Regions from separate parts of the Devosia sp. Root105 genome, predicted to be linked through region 1. Evidence: riboswitches for the same ligand, from Rfam matches in the RefSeq annotation. Region 1 holds a riboswitch; the other holds the start of a gene.

Region 1 (7,891 bases):
GGGGGCTGGTGCTACGTGATCAAGCAGGGTCCGGATGGCTGGGTCTCCGCCAGCTTCCTCAGCGACGACGATTCCGGCTTCGACGATGAGGACGATATCGATACTCGCGTCATCGTCCCCGATCGTCCGGCCCCGGGCCCGAGCCGGCCGGATGTCGATGTGAGCATCGGCTTCGACGTCCCCGGCTTCAGCTTCCAGATCGGTTCGGGCGGCTTCGACATGCGGCCTGGCCGTCCGGGTGGCAACCGCGACCGCGTCTGCTTCTACGAGAACACCAATTTCCGCGGCGACAGCTTCTGCGCTCGTCCGGGTGAGCGGCTGGCCCGTCTCGGCCGCTGGGACGATTCGATCCGCTCGATCGAAATCCGCGGCGATGCGCAGGCCCTGGTCTGCGAGCGCGCCAACTTCAACGGCCGCTGCATCGTGATCTCACGCAGCGTGCCGAACCTGCGCGGTGCCAACGACAACATCAGCTCGCTGCGCGTCCGCTGAGCGCCGCCTGACTGAACACAAAGCGCCGCCCCGGCTTATTGCCCCGGGGCGGCGTTTTGCTTCTTGCACCTAGCGCCGGAAGATCGCGTCGAGCAACTGTCGCTCGATCCGCGCCAGGTCCTCGGCGCCCCGCAACCGCGGACGCTCGTGCTGGACCAGGATGTCGAGCACGATGTGGCCCTCGTCGAGGACGATCACCCGGTCGGCCAGCGCCACCGCCTCACCGACATCGTGGGTGACGAACAGCGCGGTAAACCCCTGCTCCCGCCACACCCGCTCGACCAGCCCCTGCATGGTGATGCGGGTCAGCGCATCGAGCGCGCCCAGCGGCTCATCGAGCGCCAAAAAGTCCGGCCGGCTGACCAGCGCACGGGCCAGCGCCACGCGCTGCCGTTGCCCGCCGGAGAGTTGCGCCGGCCAGTCGCCAGCCTTCTCGTCGAGCTGCACCTCGCGCAGTGCCGCCAGCGACTTCTCCTTGGCCGGGCGGCCGCCCTGGCCCGGCCCCAGGCCCACCGCGACATTGCCGGCGACGCGCTCCCACGGCAGCAGCCGCGGCTCCTGGAACACGATCCGGGCATTCGGCGTCACTGCCTCGCCGCCCGGACCGGTGAAGGTGATGCGCCCGCCGGTCGGCTCGTCGAGACCGGTGAGCAGCCGCAGCAACGTGCTCTTGCCGCAGCCGCTCTTGCCGACGATGGCGAGGAACTGCCCTGCGGGCACCTCGAGATCGAGCTGGCGCAGCACCGGCACGCTGCCGAACGACTTATCGAGCCCCTCGATGCGGATGCCCACCGCACTGCCGCGCTCTGCCGTGGGCGCCGGTGCCTGCGGACCGTACTCCGGCTCGATCCCCTTGCCCCAGGCGTTGAACTTGCGGGCCTGCTGAATCTGGCTCATCGGATCACCCCTTCGCCGGCGTCTGGAACGCCGGGTGCCATTGCAGCGTCCGCCGCTCGAGGAACCGCGCCGTCGCATCGGCCAGCTTGCCGAGCAGCGCGTAGATCACCAGCGCCAGCACCACCACATCGGTCATCATGAACTCGCGCGCCGAGTTGGCCATGTGCCCGATGCCCGACGAGGCCGCCATGGTTTCGGCAACGATCAGCGTCAGCCACATGATGCCGAGCGAGAACCTCAGGCCCACGAAAATCGAGGGCAGCGCGCCTGGGAAGATCACCTTGCGGAACAAGGCCCAGCCGTTCATCCCATAGACCCGCCCCATCTCGATCAGTTGCGGATCGACCGTCCGCACCCCGTGCAGCGTGTTGAGATAGATCGGGAAGAACACCCCGAGCGAGGTGAGGAACAGCTTCGCCTCTTCGCCGATGCCGAACCACAGGATCACCAGCGGGATCAGCGCCAGGTTGGGAATGGTGCGGATCATCTGCAGCGTCGTGTCGGTCAGCCGGTGCGACAGGCTGGAAACACCGTTGGCGATCCCCAGGAGGAAGCCGATCGAGCCGCCGACGAACAGCCCCGACAGCGCTCGCTGCGCGCTGACCGCGATATTGACCCCGAGCTCGCCCGAAACCGTCTTGTCCCAGAAGGCCCTGAGCACATCGAGCGGCGCCGGCATCAGCCGGTTGCCGATCAGTCCCAGGCTCGATGCCGTCTGCCAGGCGACGACGATGGCCACCGGCAGCAGCAGCGGCAGCGCGCCGCTCAGCCGGGACGAAATCCACCGTCCCGCCTGGCGCAGGTTTGGCCCGCCCGGCAAGGCGGCCGGTTTGGGAAGCTCGGCAACCAGCGTCATTTCGCGTCTCCCTGAAAGCGCGACAAATCAAAGGCCTCAGGCATTTCGTCGTTTCAGCGAAACGGCGGAATGCTCTAGAGCTCCGGCGCGTGCCAGAAGACCTCGGCGATCGAGAGCTTCCTGGGCAGGATCCCCAGCCCGAAGAATTCGTCGGCCAGAGCCTGCTGGTAAGTGAGGATGCTGTCGTCGAGCGGTTGGATGGCGCCGAGGTCGGCACCCTTGCGGGTCAGCGCGATCTTCTGGATCGGTTCGGGCACCCCGGTCACCGCCGAGATCTCGCCGACCGTGGCCTCGATATTGGCCTGCGCGGCCTTCCCCACCCTCGCTAGCTCGTCGATCACCTCGGCGAGGATGGTCGGGTTCTCCTTGGCGTAGCCGCCATTGGCCAGGTAGTAGCCCCAGGAGTCGACGATGCCTTCGGTCGTCACCAGCACGCGCGTATCCGGCGCCTGTTCGGCGATCGCATAATAGGGGTCCCAGATGATCCAGGCATCGATCTGGTTGCTGGCGAAGGCCGGCGCCGCATCCGGCGGCCCCAGATCCAGCGCCTCGACATCGGCCGGCGTCAGCCCGACCGTGCGCAGCGCCTTGACTGCAAAATTATGCGCACTGGAGCCACGCTTGAACGCCACCTTCTTGCCCTTCAGGTCGGCGATCGACTGGATCGGCGAGTCCTTTTTGACGAGAATGGCCGAGCCGGCGACGCTGCTCTTGCTGGCCGCCACATAGACCAGGTCGCCACCCGCCGCCTGGGCGAACAGCGGCGGGATGTCGCCGGTCGAGCCGAAATCGATCGCGTTGGCGCCCAGCGCCTCGAGCAGCGGCGGCCCCGAGGTGAACTCGGACCAGGTGATCTTGACGCCGCGCGCCTCGAGCCGCTTGTCGAGCGCCCCCGACGATTTGGCGAGCGCAAAGACCCCGCCCTTCTGCCAGCCGATGCGGAATTCCCTGGCCGTATCCTCGGCCCGTGCCACGCCTGGCACGAGGCTCAGCGCCGACGCCGCGGCGAATAGCTTCAGTGTCGATCTGCGATCGATCATCGTCGTCTCCATCAGAAACAGGTTGAAATCAGGCGATGGCGCGCTGCGGCTCGGCCGCCTCGACGCGCTTGCCCCGCAGCCGCCAGTCGAGTTCCTCGGCCGCCCGTTCGATCCCCTTCAGCAGGCCGGGGCTATGCGGCTGGTAGTCGGCGAAATCCGGCTCGCTGGCATAGATGCCGGTGGCGATGATATCGGCCGAAAAGAACGCGAATAGCGGCCTCAGCCCATGGTCGATCGCCAGCGCGTGCCGCTCGCTGCCGCCGGTTGCCGAGAGCACGATCGGCTTGCCCTTCAGCGCCTTGGGCTCGATCAGGTCGAACAGGTGCTTGAACAGCCCGGTATAGGTGCCTTTGTAAATCGGCGAACCAACGACCAGCGCGTCCGCGGCGGTGATCGTTGCGATCAGCTGCGCGAGATCGGCCGGCGCCGAGCGCGGATCGAGGGTCGAGCCCAGCGAGGGCTGGATCTCCTGCAGATCGAAGATCGAGACCTTGGCTCCCGAACGCTGCGCCGCCGCTTCGGCGATCGCTTCCACGAGGTTGCGCGTCCGCGACGGTCGCGACGAGCTGCCGGCAAATCCGACAATATTCAGCCCGGCCATCAGGCGCTCCTCTGGCTCTGCGCCGCAGCGCGTTCGACGAAACGATTGACCGGCCGCGCGAGCCCGAGATTTTCCCTGAGCGTCGCGCCTTCATATTCGGTGCGGAACCAGCCGCGCCGCTGCAGCACCGGCACCACCTGGTCGACGAAGTCGGTGAGCCCGGTGGGCAGCACCGGTGGCATGATGTTGAAGCCGTCAGCCGCCCCGCCGTGGAACCACTCGCCGATGGCGTCGGCCACCTGCTCGGGCGTCCCGACCACCGTCCGGTGGCCGCGCGCCGTGGCCAGTGACAAATAGAGTTCTCGCAGGCTGAGCCCGCGCGCCGCGAGGTCCGACACCAGCTTCAGCCGGCTCTTGTTGAGTTCGGTATTGGTTGGCAGCGGCGGCGCCTTGTCGTCGAGCGAGTAGCCCGACAGGTCGACCCCGACATAATATTGCTTGAGGATCGACCAGGCGATCGTCGGGTGCACCAGCGACTGGATGAACTCGTAGTTCTCCTGCGCCTCTTTCTCCGTCCCACCCAGCACCGCGAAGATGCCCGGCATGATCAGCAGTTGTTCCGGCCGGCGGCCGAATTTGGCGAGCCGCCCCTTGATGTCGGAATAGAACTCCTGCGCATCTTCCAGCGTCTGGTTGGCGGTGAAGATCACCTCGGCGGTGCGCGCCGCCAGTTCGCGACCCGGCTCCGAGGCGCCGGCCTGCACCACCACCGGCCTGCCCTGCGGCGAGCGGGCGACGTTCAACGGCCCGGCGACATCGAAGAACTTGCCGTGGTGATTGACCTTGTGGACCTTGTCAGGGTCGAGAAAGATCCCGCTCGCTTTGTCGCGGATCAGCGCATCATCCTCGTAGGAATCCCACAGGTCGAGCACCAGATCGACGACTTCCTCGGCCCGCTCGTAGCGGTTGGCATGCGCCGGATGGCCAGCAATCGAGAAGTTCTTCGACACGTCGGCGCCGGTCGTCACCACATTCCAGGCGGCGCGGCCTTTCGAGATATGGTCGAGCGAGGCGAATTTGCGGGCGAGGAGATAGGGATCCTCATAGGTGGTCGACGCGGTGGCGACGAAGCCGATCCGCTCGGTCACCTGCGACAGCGCCGACCACAGCGTCACCGGCTCGAAATGCGCCGAATGGCTGACCCGGCTGCGCGTCTCGGCATCCTTGTCGCCATCCCAGCCAGCGGGACTATCAGCAACGAACACCAGGTCGAACTTGCCGCGCTCGGCCGTCTCGGCGAGGCCGCGATAGTGGTCGATGCTGTGTCCGGCGTCGGCGTCCGAATCCGGGTGCCGCCACGCCGCGATATGATGCCCGGTCGCCATAATGAAGGCGCCGAGTTTGAGCTGTCTGTCCTCGGTGGTCATTTCGACATCGGTCCCCGGTGCCGCGCTCCATGCTCGGCAATGAGACTTTAGCCTACTAATTCAATATACAATGTCGACTGATGGCTTTGCGCCGATCGCTGGGTTCGTGAGCTTTTTTTGCCCGCACAATCGCCTTGCCGGGGAACGGACGGTCGGATGCGGTTTCTGAACCATTTCTGCAACCGACGTTCAGCGCTCTGTCAGCTGGGCTGTGATGCACTGCTCCTAAGCTGCCGAGTCGGTGGCACTGAGGGGGCACATCTCAGTTCATTTCTCCCATCGGGCTGCGACGCTCGATAGCCCGTGAGGCGGGGCGCCTCCCCTCCCTCACGACGCGGACCCGGCCCGCCGCACGGTGTCGGGTCCGCGATCCCTTTTGGATTGCCACTTCCCGGCAGTGCCAATGCACGCATGTCAGCGATGGCCACCCTCTTGCCTTCTCCCCTTGTGGGAGAAGGTGGCGCGCAGCGCCGGATGAGGGGTCCGCGCAACGAAGTGTAGCGCGATCGGAGCGTAGGCGACGAGCGACGGAGCCCGCGGAGAGAACCCCTCATCCGCCCTTCGGGCACCTTCTCCCACAAGGGGAGAAGGCGATCACTGCACCGCCGGAGCGCCATGCTCTGAGACCACCTCCCTGCCAATTGACATCGCCCCCGAGTCCACGCTCTATGCGCCCGTTCAAGGTTCCTCGGCGGCCGCCAAGCCAACGGGGATTAAAAGGGAACACGGTGCGACGTACCCATCAGGGCGCAAAACCGTGGCTGCCCCCGCAACTGTAAGCGGCGAGCTCTTCCGTAGACACCACTGACCCGACGGGTTGGGAAGGTTCGGAGGCGCTGTGACCCGCGAGCCAGGAGACCTGCCTCGACAGCTCACTGTAACCCGGCCGGGGTGTGCCGAGGGGAACGTCGATGGCGCTACGACTACGCATCGCAGCTCGCATTTTGATCGGTTCGCCCGTCAGCCCTCGCCTATGCGCGGAGGCCTCCCATGGAGCTTGCCCGATCCCTGGTCGGCTCTAGCCCGGCCGCCCTCTCGGTCGAAGGCCTGAGCTGGGGGCCGTCGCATCGCGTCCCGATCGTCCGCGATCTGAGCTTTGTCGTCGCGCCCGGCGAGATGCTGGCGCTGGTCGGCCCCAACGGTGCCGGCAAATCCAGCCTGCTGCGCTGCCTCTACCGCTACCACCGCCCCACCGCCGGTACGGTCCGCCTCGATGGCGCCGACCTCTGGTCGCTGCCGCCCCGCGCCACCGCCCGCCGCATCGCCACCGTGCTGCAGGAGCCGGCCTCGGATTTCGGTCTCAGCGTCGCCGAAATCATCGAGCTCGGCCTCACCCCGCATCAGCATGATGGGTCACCGCGCGGTTACGCGTCAGTCGAAGCCGCCCTCGATCTGCTCGGCCTCGCGCCGCTGGCTGCCCGCGATTTTGCCTCGCTTTCTGGCGGCGAGAAGCAGCGCGTCATGCTTGCCCGCGCCCTGGTGCAGAAACCGGATCTGCTGATCCTCGACGAGCCCACCAACCACCTCGATATCCGCCATCAGCTTGAGGTGCTGGCGCTGCTGGCGGCGCTACCCACCACCATCATCGTCTCGCTGCACGACCTGGCGCTCGCCTCGGCCCATGCCGATCGCGTGCTGGTCATCGCCGATGGCCGGCAGGCGGCGCTCGGCCCGCCGCTGGAGACGCTGACGCCTCAGGCCATCCGGGAGACCTTTGCCGTCGAGACCGCCATCGACAGCCATCCGGCTACCGGCCGCCCCCGCTTTTCCTTCCATCTCGACCCGCGCCGCTAAGGGAGAATTCCATGCGCCTCAGCCTCCTCGCCGCCCCGCTTGTCGCGCTCGCCGCGACCAGCGCCTTCGCCTCCGGCTTCCCGGTCACCGTCAAAAGCTGTAACCGTGACGTTACCTTTGAGGCCGCCCCGAGCCGCGCCGTCTCCAACGACGTCAACCTCACCGAAATGATGCTGGCCCTCGGCCTCACCGGCTCGATGGCCGGCTATACCGGAGTGTCGGAATGGAAGACGCTCGACGAAACGCTGCGCGCCGGCGTCGCCGAACTGCCCGAGCTGTCGCCTGACTATCCCACCAAGGAAGTGCTGCTCGGCGCCGATGCCGACTTCTATTTCGCCGGCTGGAACTACGGCATGAAGGTCGGCGGCGAAATCACCCCGGAGACCCTCGGTGCCTTCGGCATCAAGGTCTACGAGCTGACCGAAAGCTGCATCCACATCATGGACAAGCCCAAGGCCGCGATCGACGACCTCTATGTCGACCTGCTCAATCTGGGAAAAATCTTCGGCGTCTCCGAACGCGCCGAAGCGCTGGTTGCCGGTTACCAGTCCGAGCTCGCCGCCTTCACCGCGACGCTACCCAGGCGCGACACCCCGCCAAAGGTCTTCATCTATGACTCGGGCGAGGAAAAGCCCTTCACTGCGGGCCGCTACGCCATCCCCACCGCACTGATCGAAGCCGCCGGCGGCGCCAACATCATGGACGACGTGAACTCGAGCTGGGTCGAGATCGGCTGGGAGCCGGTGATCGAGCGCAACCCCGACGTCATCGTCATCATCAACTACGGCGAAGTCACCGCCGAGCAGAAGGCCGACTTCATGCGCAACAACCCGGCCTTCAAGGA
Region 2 (7,891 bases), on a different contig from region 1:
GGTGACGCAGATAAAGGATTGCATCGAAAGTCTCCGGTCGTTGTGGTGCTGCCGGAGTGATTGATAGCGGAGTCGAAGCGGCTTGGGCACCCGACTGATAGAGACGCCCCCCTCCCGGCCTCCCCCATGAAGGGGGAGGCGAAGAGTCGAGGCTCTGTCTGCGATTGTGCCACAAGCACCAGCGGGGCACCTCCCCCTTCATGGGGGAGGATGGGAGGGGGCCGTCTCTATCAGTCAGCGCTTGGCTACTGCGCCACCAGCCCCTTCCACACCTCGAGCTCGTCCAGCGTCTCTCCGGCCCCGGCCAGGGCGAACTGGTAGATGTCGAAGCTCCCCACCATCACGCCGTAATAGCCCGGCCGCTCGCGCGCCTCGTGCTTGAGCCTCAGGATCAGGTCGCGGTCGCAGGCCGAGAGATCGGCCCGAAGGTTCGCGTCGCGCGCCTGGCGCACCGCGAAATCGAACGGCTCCCAGCCCCAGATGTCGCATTTCCACGGGTTGCCGGCGTAATCCTTGAACTCGATGCCCCAGTAGAGCCCGGCGCCGAGCGGGTGCGGCTCGACATAATCGTTGAGGAAGCTCGCCTTGTGCAGCTGCAGCCCGGCCCGGTCGAACTGGATGGCGATATCGGCGGCGAGCCCGGCCCATTCGGCCCAACGCTCTGCCTCGCACGGCATGTGGATGTCGATGTCGCGCCACACCATCAGGTCGTAGCCGGCGCTGCCGGTCACCACCGCCTCGCCGAAGCGGGCATTGAGCAGTTCGAGCAGGCCCGTTTCCACCAGCACGGTGCGGGCTTCCTCTCGGAGTTCCGCGGCGACGTGCCGCCTCTCTTCCGCGTCCTGAAGAGCTGCGTCCATTCCGATACCCTCTTGGAATACGGGGCATCCAACCCCGGAATCAAAAGCCCGGCTCGTGAGCCGGGCTGAACTCTAGTCGCGCTCGTGCCAAAACTGTGGCACGGCCGGAGCGGGCGCAGGAAAAGTTGTGAGACTTTTCCGTTCGACGCCCGCGACCACTTAACAGCGCTTCAACTGATTACTCGGCCTTGGGCTCGGTCGCGGCGGCTGCCTCGGCAGCAGCGGCGGCGGCCTCAGCGGCGTCCTTCTCGGCGAGCTCCTTGGCCAGCGCCTCGGCGGCGGCGATCTTCTCGGCCTCGCGGGCGTTCTTGGCGTCAAGCGCTGCAACGCGCTCGCCGGCCTCGATCTTCTTGGTGCGGGCGCCGACGTTCTCGAAAATACGGGCGGCCTTACCGCGACGGTCGCGCAGGTAATAGAGCTTGGCGCGGCGGACCTTACCGCGCTTGATCACTTCGACGCGGTCGATATTGGGGCTGAGCACGGGGAACACGCGTTCCACGCCTTCGCCGTACGAAATCTTGCGCACGGTGAAGCTTTCCATGATGCCGGTGCCGGAGCGGGCGATAACCACGCCCTCATAGGCCTGCAGGCGTTCCTTGTCGCCTTCGCGGATCTTCACCCACACCTTGACGGTATCGCCGTGGGTAAATTCCGGATGGGCGCCCTTGGCGAGCAGCTTATCGTGCTGCTCCTGATTGAGCTGTTCGATGATCTTGGACATCTGATGTTCCGTTCGTCTTTTTCAAAGGAGCGTTTCGCCGGCTTTCGCCGACCGCCCGGTCTTGGTTGCACGGATTTTTATGCATTATTGGCCGAGCCGAAGCTCAAGCGAGCGGGGCTATAAATCAAGAATGCCCGGGAGTCTAGGGTTTCTGGCCCACTCTATGTCGGTTCGATGCCGACCGGCCGGAGCGTGGGGCCACCCCCCGCCCTTGATCCCTCCCCACAAGGGGACGACAAGTAGTCGCTCCGGGGGAGGGAGACGCTTGCTGCACTTTCGGTTCTTGCGCCCTCCCTCCCCCTTGTGGGGAGAGTAGCGCAGCTAGGCGAAGCCGTAGCGAAGCTGGGTGGGGGAGCCCCACGCGCAGTTCTACCTAACCCTTACAGCCAGCCGGCCAGCACCCCGATGCCGCCCAGCGCGAACACGCCACCGGCCACCTGCGCAGCGGTCTTGCCATACTTGCCGACCAGCTTGCTCACGCCCATCGCCGCGCCGATACCGACCGCATGCAGCAACGCGGTCGCCACGATGAAGCCCGCCGCATATTCGAAACCCGAGGCATCGACCGGCATTTCGGCGCCGTGCGCGTGGCCGTGGAAGATCGCGAACACCCCGACCAGCGCCGAGGCCGCGATGACCGGCATCGGCCGGCCCAGCGCCGCGGCGCCGCCGATCACCACGCTCGAGAGCGCAATCCCCAGTTCGACGAACGGCACGTCGATCTGCCCGACGCCCAGCAGGAACCCGACCGCCATCATGGCGACGAAGCTCAGCGGCACCAGCCACAGCGCCTTGCCGCCCAGCACATAGGCGAACACGCCCACCGCCACCATGGCGAGGATATGGTCGATCCCGCCGACCGGGTGCATGAAGCCAAAGAGGAACCCCGAGGTGTCGCCGTGCCCGGTATGGGCGAAAGCCGCCGTCGGAACGGCGATGAGCAGAAGGGCCAGAAGCGCGCGCATAAATATCTCCATCTCGGGACCCGCCGTCCCGTAGCGTTTTTCATGTTCGATGGTCCCGGTTTGGGTCACCACCGGACGGCCGGTCTCCTGGCTCCGGGCACCTCTCACTCCACCTTCCCAGTCGCAAACCAGTGGCACGCTGAGTGAAAAGTCAGGCCCGTTACAGTCGCGGGGGCGGCGCCGGCGTCGGCCAATGGCCTACCGGCTTCCCGTTTCACGCGGCCCCGAAAAGCGGGTCGCGCACCGTCGCGCTATCTCTGTCAGGTTCCACCGGTGAGTTCAATCGCCCGCCCGCGCATTTGCCACATGACGCGGCAGCTCCGGCTGCGCTAAAGGGTCTTGTCGTCCAACGGGGTCGTTGCCGGTGCTCAACGCGCGAAACATGGGGAGAGAGCTGCTGCACGCGCTTGTCGTGCTCGCCCTGGTTTTCCTCAGTTTCGCTCACGCCCCGGTGGCTACCGCATCCGCCGGCCCCGACACCCTCGCCGCCGCGCTCGACATGAGCTATTGCGGCGACACCCCGGATGACCCCAAGGCGCACGCCCCCTGCCACGCCTGCCGCATCGGCGGAGCTGACCTGCCGCCGCCCTGCGACATCGCTATCCCGGTGGCGATGCTGGCAGATGTCGCCTATGGCGCGCTTCCCATCCTGCATTTGCCGACCGAACCGCTCGGCACTGCCACCGCCCGCGGACCACCCGCCTCCGTCTGATCGATCGTACCCCATTATCGATTTGCTGCGCCCGCTACGGCCGCAGCCAACAGACGAGAGTCAGATGCACACCACATCCCGCATCGCCGCATTCGCGGCTTCCACCCTCATGCTCGCAAGCCCGGCCTTTGCGCATGCCACGCTCACCCCGGCCACCGCCGCCAACGGCGCGACCGTCAAGGTCGCCATCGCCATCCCGCATGGCTGCGATGGCGCCCCCACCGACACGGTCAGCGTCGTGCTGCCCGAGGGTTTCGTTTCGGCCAAGCCCATGGTGAAAGCCGGCTGGACGGTCGAGATCACCAAGGGCGACTACCAGAACAGCTACCAGGTGCATGACCAGCCGGTGACCTCCGGCGCCCTCGCCGTCAGTTGGGCCGGCGGCTCGGTTCCCGACGACCAGTTCGACGAATTCGTCATCCAGGGCTCGCTGCAGGGCTTTGACGCTGAAACCAGCCTGCCGTTCGTCGTGACGCAGAAATGCGGCGCCGCCTCGGTGGTGTGGGACCAGATCGCTGCCCCCGGCGAGAACGCTCACGCCCTCGAGCATCCGGCTCCCACCCTGGCCGTCACCACTGCGGCTGCCGGCGAGCATGACCACGTCGCCATGAACATGGCGGCTCCGGCCGCGGTCACCATCGGCAACCTCGAAATCAGCGGTGGCTTCTCCCGCGCTACCCTCCCCAATGCGCCGGTTGGCGGCGGCTATCTCACCATCACCAACAAGGGCGGCGAAGCCGATCGCCTGGTCAGCGCCGCCTCACCGGTCGCCGGCGTGGTCCAGATCCATCAGATGAAGATGGAGGGCGACCTGATGAAGATGAACGAGTTGCCCGAGGGCGTCGAAATCCCGGCCGGTGAAACCGTCACCCTGGCGCCGGGCGGCCTCCACATCATGTTCATGCAGCTCGCCCAGCCGCTGGTGGAGGGGACAAAGATCCCGTTGACCCTCAACTTCGAGAAGGCCGGCAGCGTCGAGGTGGAACTCAGCGTCGAGAGCCCGGCCGCCAAGGGTCCGGCTGAAGACCACTCGATGCACGGTGGCTGACCATGAGCGCCATGACCTCGCGCCTCCGCCTCGCGCTCTGGGCTCTGGTCGCGCTGGCGGCAGTGGCGGCAACGCTGCTGTTCTTCGTCACGCGACCCGGGCCTGAAAGCGGCGGCATCGGCGGCGGCAGCTATGCCCTCGTCGATCAACGCGGCAACCCGGTCGACCAGTCGATGCTGGTCGGCCAGCCCTCACTGCTGTTCTTCGGCTATACCCATTGCCCCGACGTCTGCCCCACCACCATGGGCGAGATGGCGGGCTGGTTCGCCGACCTCGGCGACGAGGCGAAGAACCTCAAGGCCTTCTTCGTCACGGTCGATCCCGAGCGCGACACCCCCGAAATCCTCAATGGCTATGTCAGCTGGGTGTCCGACCGGGTGACTGGCGTCACCGGCAAGCCCGAGGAGATCGCCAAGATGATCAAGGCCTGGAAGGTGTTGGGCGAAAAGGTGCCGGGGGAGGGTTCGGATTACACCATGAACCACACTGCCTCGGTGTTCCTCGTCAACGCCCAGGGCGGCTTCGAAGGCACCATCGCCTACCAGGAGGACGCGACCACTGCCCTCGCCAAGATCAGGAAGCTGCTCGGCAAGTCGGCCTGATCAGGTGAGCAAATCCGGCCGGCGCGCCCGTGTGAGCCTCTCGCTCTCGGCGCGCCGCCACTTCTCCACCTTGCCATGATCGCCCGAGGTCAGCACCTCAGGGATCTCGCGCCCCTCGAACAGCTGCGGCCGGGTGTATTGCGGGTACTCCAGCAGCCCATTCTCAAAGCTCTCGTCGGCATGGCTTTCCGCCGCTCCCAGCACGCCGGGAAGCAGCCGCACCACCGCTTCGAGCAGCACCATGGCGGCGACTTCGCCGCCGGCCAGCACATAGTCGCCGATCGAGACTTCCTCGAGTTGCCTTGCCTCGATCACCCGCTGGTCGATCCCCTCGAACCGCCCGCAGATGATCACCGCACCGGGGCCCAGCGCCAGCTCGCGCACCCGCGCCTGCGTCAGCGGTGTGCCGCGCGGCGACATCAGCAGCCGCGGCCGCGCATCGCCTTCCGGCGACACCGCATCGATCGCCTTGGCGAGGATATCCGGTTTCAGCACCATGCCGGCGCCACCGCCCGATGGGGTATCGTCCACCGTCCGGTGCCGGTCGGTGGCGAAATCCCTCAGTTGCGTAGTCTCGAGGCTCCACCGCCCATCCGCCATGCCACGGCCGATCACCGAGGCGCCGAGCGGCCCGGGGAACAATTCCGGAAACAGCGTGATGATCGAAGCCGAAAAGCTCAATCGGGTTCTTCTTCGCCCGGCTCCGCCTCGATCGGCGGATCGATCAAGAGGTACCCATCGGCGACCCGCACCTCCGGCACCACGGCCTTCGAGAACGGATAGAGATAGGTATCGCCCGAGCGGGGGTCGCGGATTTCGAGCAGGTCACCGGCGCCGAAATTCGGCACCGCCATCACCTCGCCGATCTCCGAGCCGTCGGCCAGCCGGGCTTTCAGCCCGATCAGGTCGGCATGGTAGAAATCGTCGTCGTCGGTGTCGGGCAGCAGTGCGCGGTCGACGTAGAGTTCGACCCCGTTCAGCTTTTCCGCCGCATTTCGGTCGTTGACCCCCTCGAGCCGCGCCACGAGCACATTGGTCGTGGTGCGAGCCGCGAGGATCTTGATGGTGAGGCCCGGCTTATTGGTCGAGAGCGGGCCATAGGACGCCAGCGCCAGCGGGTCCTCAGTAAAGGACTGGATGCGCACTTCGCCCTTGATCCCATGGGCCGCGCCGATGCGGCCCATGAGGAGCTTGTTGTCGCCCGCTTGCGCCACGGCTTACTCGGACGCGGCTGCTTCGGCGGCGGCCGGCGCCGGCGCGGCGTCGGCAGCGGCCTTGTCGGCGACAGCCTTGGCCTTGGCTTCGGCGCGCTCGGTCGCCTTCTTACCTGGCACGGCCTTCTCGGGGTTGTTGCGCGCTTCGCGCTTCAACAGGCCCGCGGCGTCGAAGAACCGCGCCACGCGGTCGGTCGGCTGGGCGCCGACGCTCAGCCAATGCTGCACGCGCTCAGTCACCAGGGTGACGCGCTTGTCCTTGTCGGCGAGCTTGGGATCGTAGTTGCCGATCTTCTCGATGAAGCGGCCGTCACGCGGCGAACGGGCGTCGGCGACGACGACGTGGTAATAGGGGCGCTTCTTGGTGCCGGCGCGGGCAAGGCGGAGTTTCAGCGACATTCTTCAGTCCTTCGTATGATCAGTCGTTTCGTTTGGTCGCGCTCTCGAACCGCAAAAGTCTGCAACTTTTGCTGATCACGCTTCCGGTGGGGTTATTTCTTTTTCGGCACGAAGCCGCCGCCGAGGCCGGGAAGGCCAGGGAAGCGCGCCGCGCCGCCAAGCCCGGGAAGTCCCGAGCCGGATTTGAGCAGCTGGCCGACATCGGTCGGCAGCTTGTTCTGAGTGAGCTGTTTCGGCGCCTCGGCCTGCTGCGGCATCGATGCGGGGTCGATCCCCATGCGCCGCGCCAGCTGCTCGAGTTCCTTGGGGTCCATGGTCGAGGGGTCGGGCATGTTGCCGAGCCCCGGCATCATGCCGCCCATCTTGCCGCCGAACATGCCGGCGAGCGAGCCCATGCCGCCCTTCGACACCTTCTTCATCATGTCCGCCATCTGGCGGTGCTGCTTCATCAGCTTGTTGACGTCTTCGACCTTGGTGCCCGAGCCATTGGCGATGCGGATGCGCCGCTTGGCGTTCAACAGTTCCGGGTTCGCCCGCTCCGCCTTGGTCATCGAATTGATGACGGCGATCTGCCGGTCGAACACCTTCTCGTCGATATTGGCGCCTGCCATCGCCTTCTTCATCTGGTTCATGCCGGGCATCATGTTCATGAGCGAGCCCATGCCGCCCATCTTCTTCATCTGCAGCAGCTGATTGCGCAGGTCCTCGAGGTCGAAGACGCCCTTCTTGAGCTTCTTGGCCATCTTGGCCGCATCTTCGGCCGTGACGTTCTGCGCCGCCTTCTCGACCAGGCTGACGATGTCGCCCATGCCGAGGATGCGGTCGGCGATGCGCGAGGGATGGAAATCCTCGAGCGCATCCAGCTTTTCGCCGGTACCGATCAGCTTGATCGGCTTGCCGGTGGCGGCCCGCATCGACAGCGCCGCGCCGCCACGGCCATCGCCGTCGACACGGGTGAGCACGATGCCGGTGATGTCGACGCGCGCATCGAACGAGCGTGCCAGGTTCACCGCGTCCTGGCCGGTCAGCGCATCGGCGACGAGCAGGATTTCATGCGGATCGGTCGCGGCCTTCACCGCTGCCGTCTCTTCCATCAGCTCTTCGTCGATATGGGTGCGACCCGCCGTATCGAGGATCAGCACGTCATAGCCGCCGAGCTTGCCCTCGCGCTGCGCGCGCCTGGCGATATCGACCGGCTTTTCGTTCAGCTGGATCGGCAGGGTATCGACGCCGATCTGCTCGCCGAGCACGCGCAGCTGCTCTTTCGCCGCCGGACGGCGATCGTCGAGCGAGGCCATCAGGACCTTCTTGCCCTGCCGCTCCTTCATGCGCTTAGCGAGCTTGGCCGAGAGCGTAGTCTTGCCGGCGCC

What was found. A riboswitch is a leader RNA that binds a small molecule or an ion and turns the genes downstream of it on or off. The one in region 1 is predicted to bind cobalamin.
Region 2: another riboswitch for cobalamin. It lies ahead of ASC68_RS03730 (HupE/UreJ family protein); the one in region 1 lies ahead of ASC68_RS14660 (ABC transporter ATP-binding protein).

What each region holds. Positions count from the first base shown of each region.
Region 1 is NZ_LMCR01000015.1:268,599-276,489, forward strand. It holds gene ASC68_RS14630 (SH3 domain-containing protein) at 1-492, shown strand, start outside; gene ASC68_RS14635 (ABC transporter ATP-binding protein) at 562-1,389, opposite strand; gene ASC68_RS14640 (ABC transporter permease subunit) at 1,394-2,245, opposite strand; gene ASC68_RS14645 (aliphatic sulfonate ABC transporter substrate-binding protein) at 2,320-3,285, opposite strand; gene ASC68_RS14650 (NAD(P)H-dependent oxidoreductase) at 3,314-3,886, opposite strand; gene ASC68_RS14655 (LLM class flavin-dependent oxidoreductase) at 3,886-5,253, opposite strand; cobalamin riboswitch at 5,918-6,135, shown strand; gene ASC68_RS14660 (ABC transporter ATP-binding protein) at 6,244-7,047, shown strand; gene ASC68_RS14665 (ABC transporter substrate-binding protein) at 7,059-7,891, shown strand, end outside.
Region 2 is NZ_LMCR01000001.1:780,297-788,187, reverse strand. It holds gene ASC68_RS03745 (hypothetical protein) at 1-24, opposite strand, end outside; gene ASC68_RS03740 (hypothetical protein) at 246-860, opposite strand; gene rplS (50S ribosomal protein L19) at 1,039-1,581, opposite strand; gene ASC68_RS03730 (HupE/UreJ family protein) at 1,962-2,546, opposite strand; cobalamin riboswitch at 2,606-2,809, opposite strand; gene ASC68_RS03725 (hypothetical protein) at 2,911-3,258, shown strand; gene ASC68_RS03720 (copper chaperone PCu(A)C) at 3,323-4,306, shown strand; gene ASC68_RS03715 (SCO family protein) at 4,309-4,908, shown strand; gene trmD (tRNA (guanosine(37)-N1)-methyltransferase TrmD) at 4,909-5,589, opposite strand; gene rimM (ribosome maturation factor RimM) at 5,586-6,122, opposite strand; gene rpsP (30S ribosomal protein S16) at 6,126-6,521, opposite strand; gene ffh (signal recognition particle protein) at 6,614-7,891, opposite strand, start outside.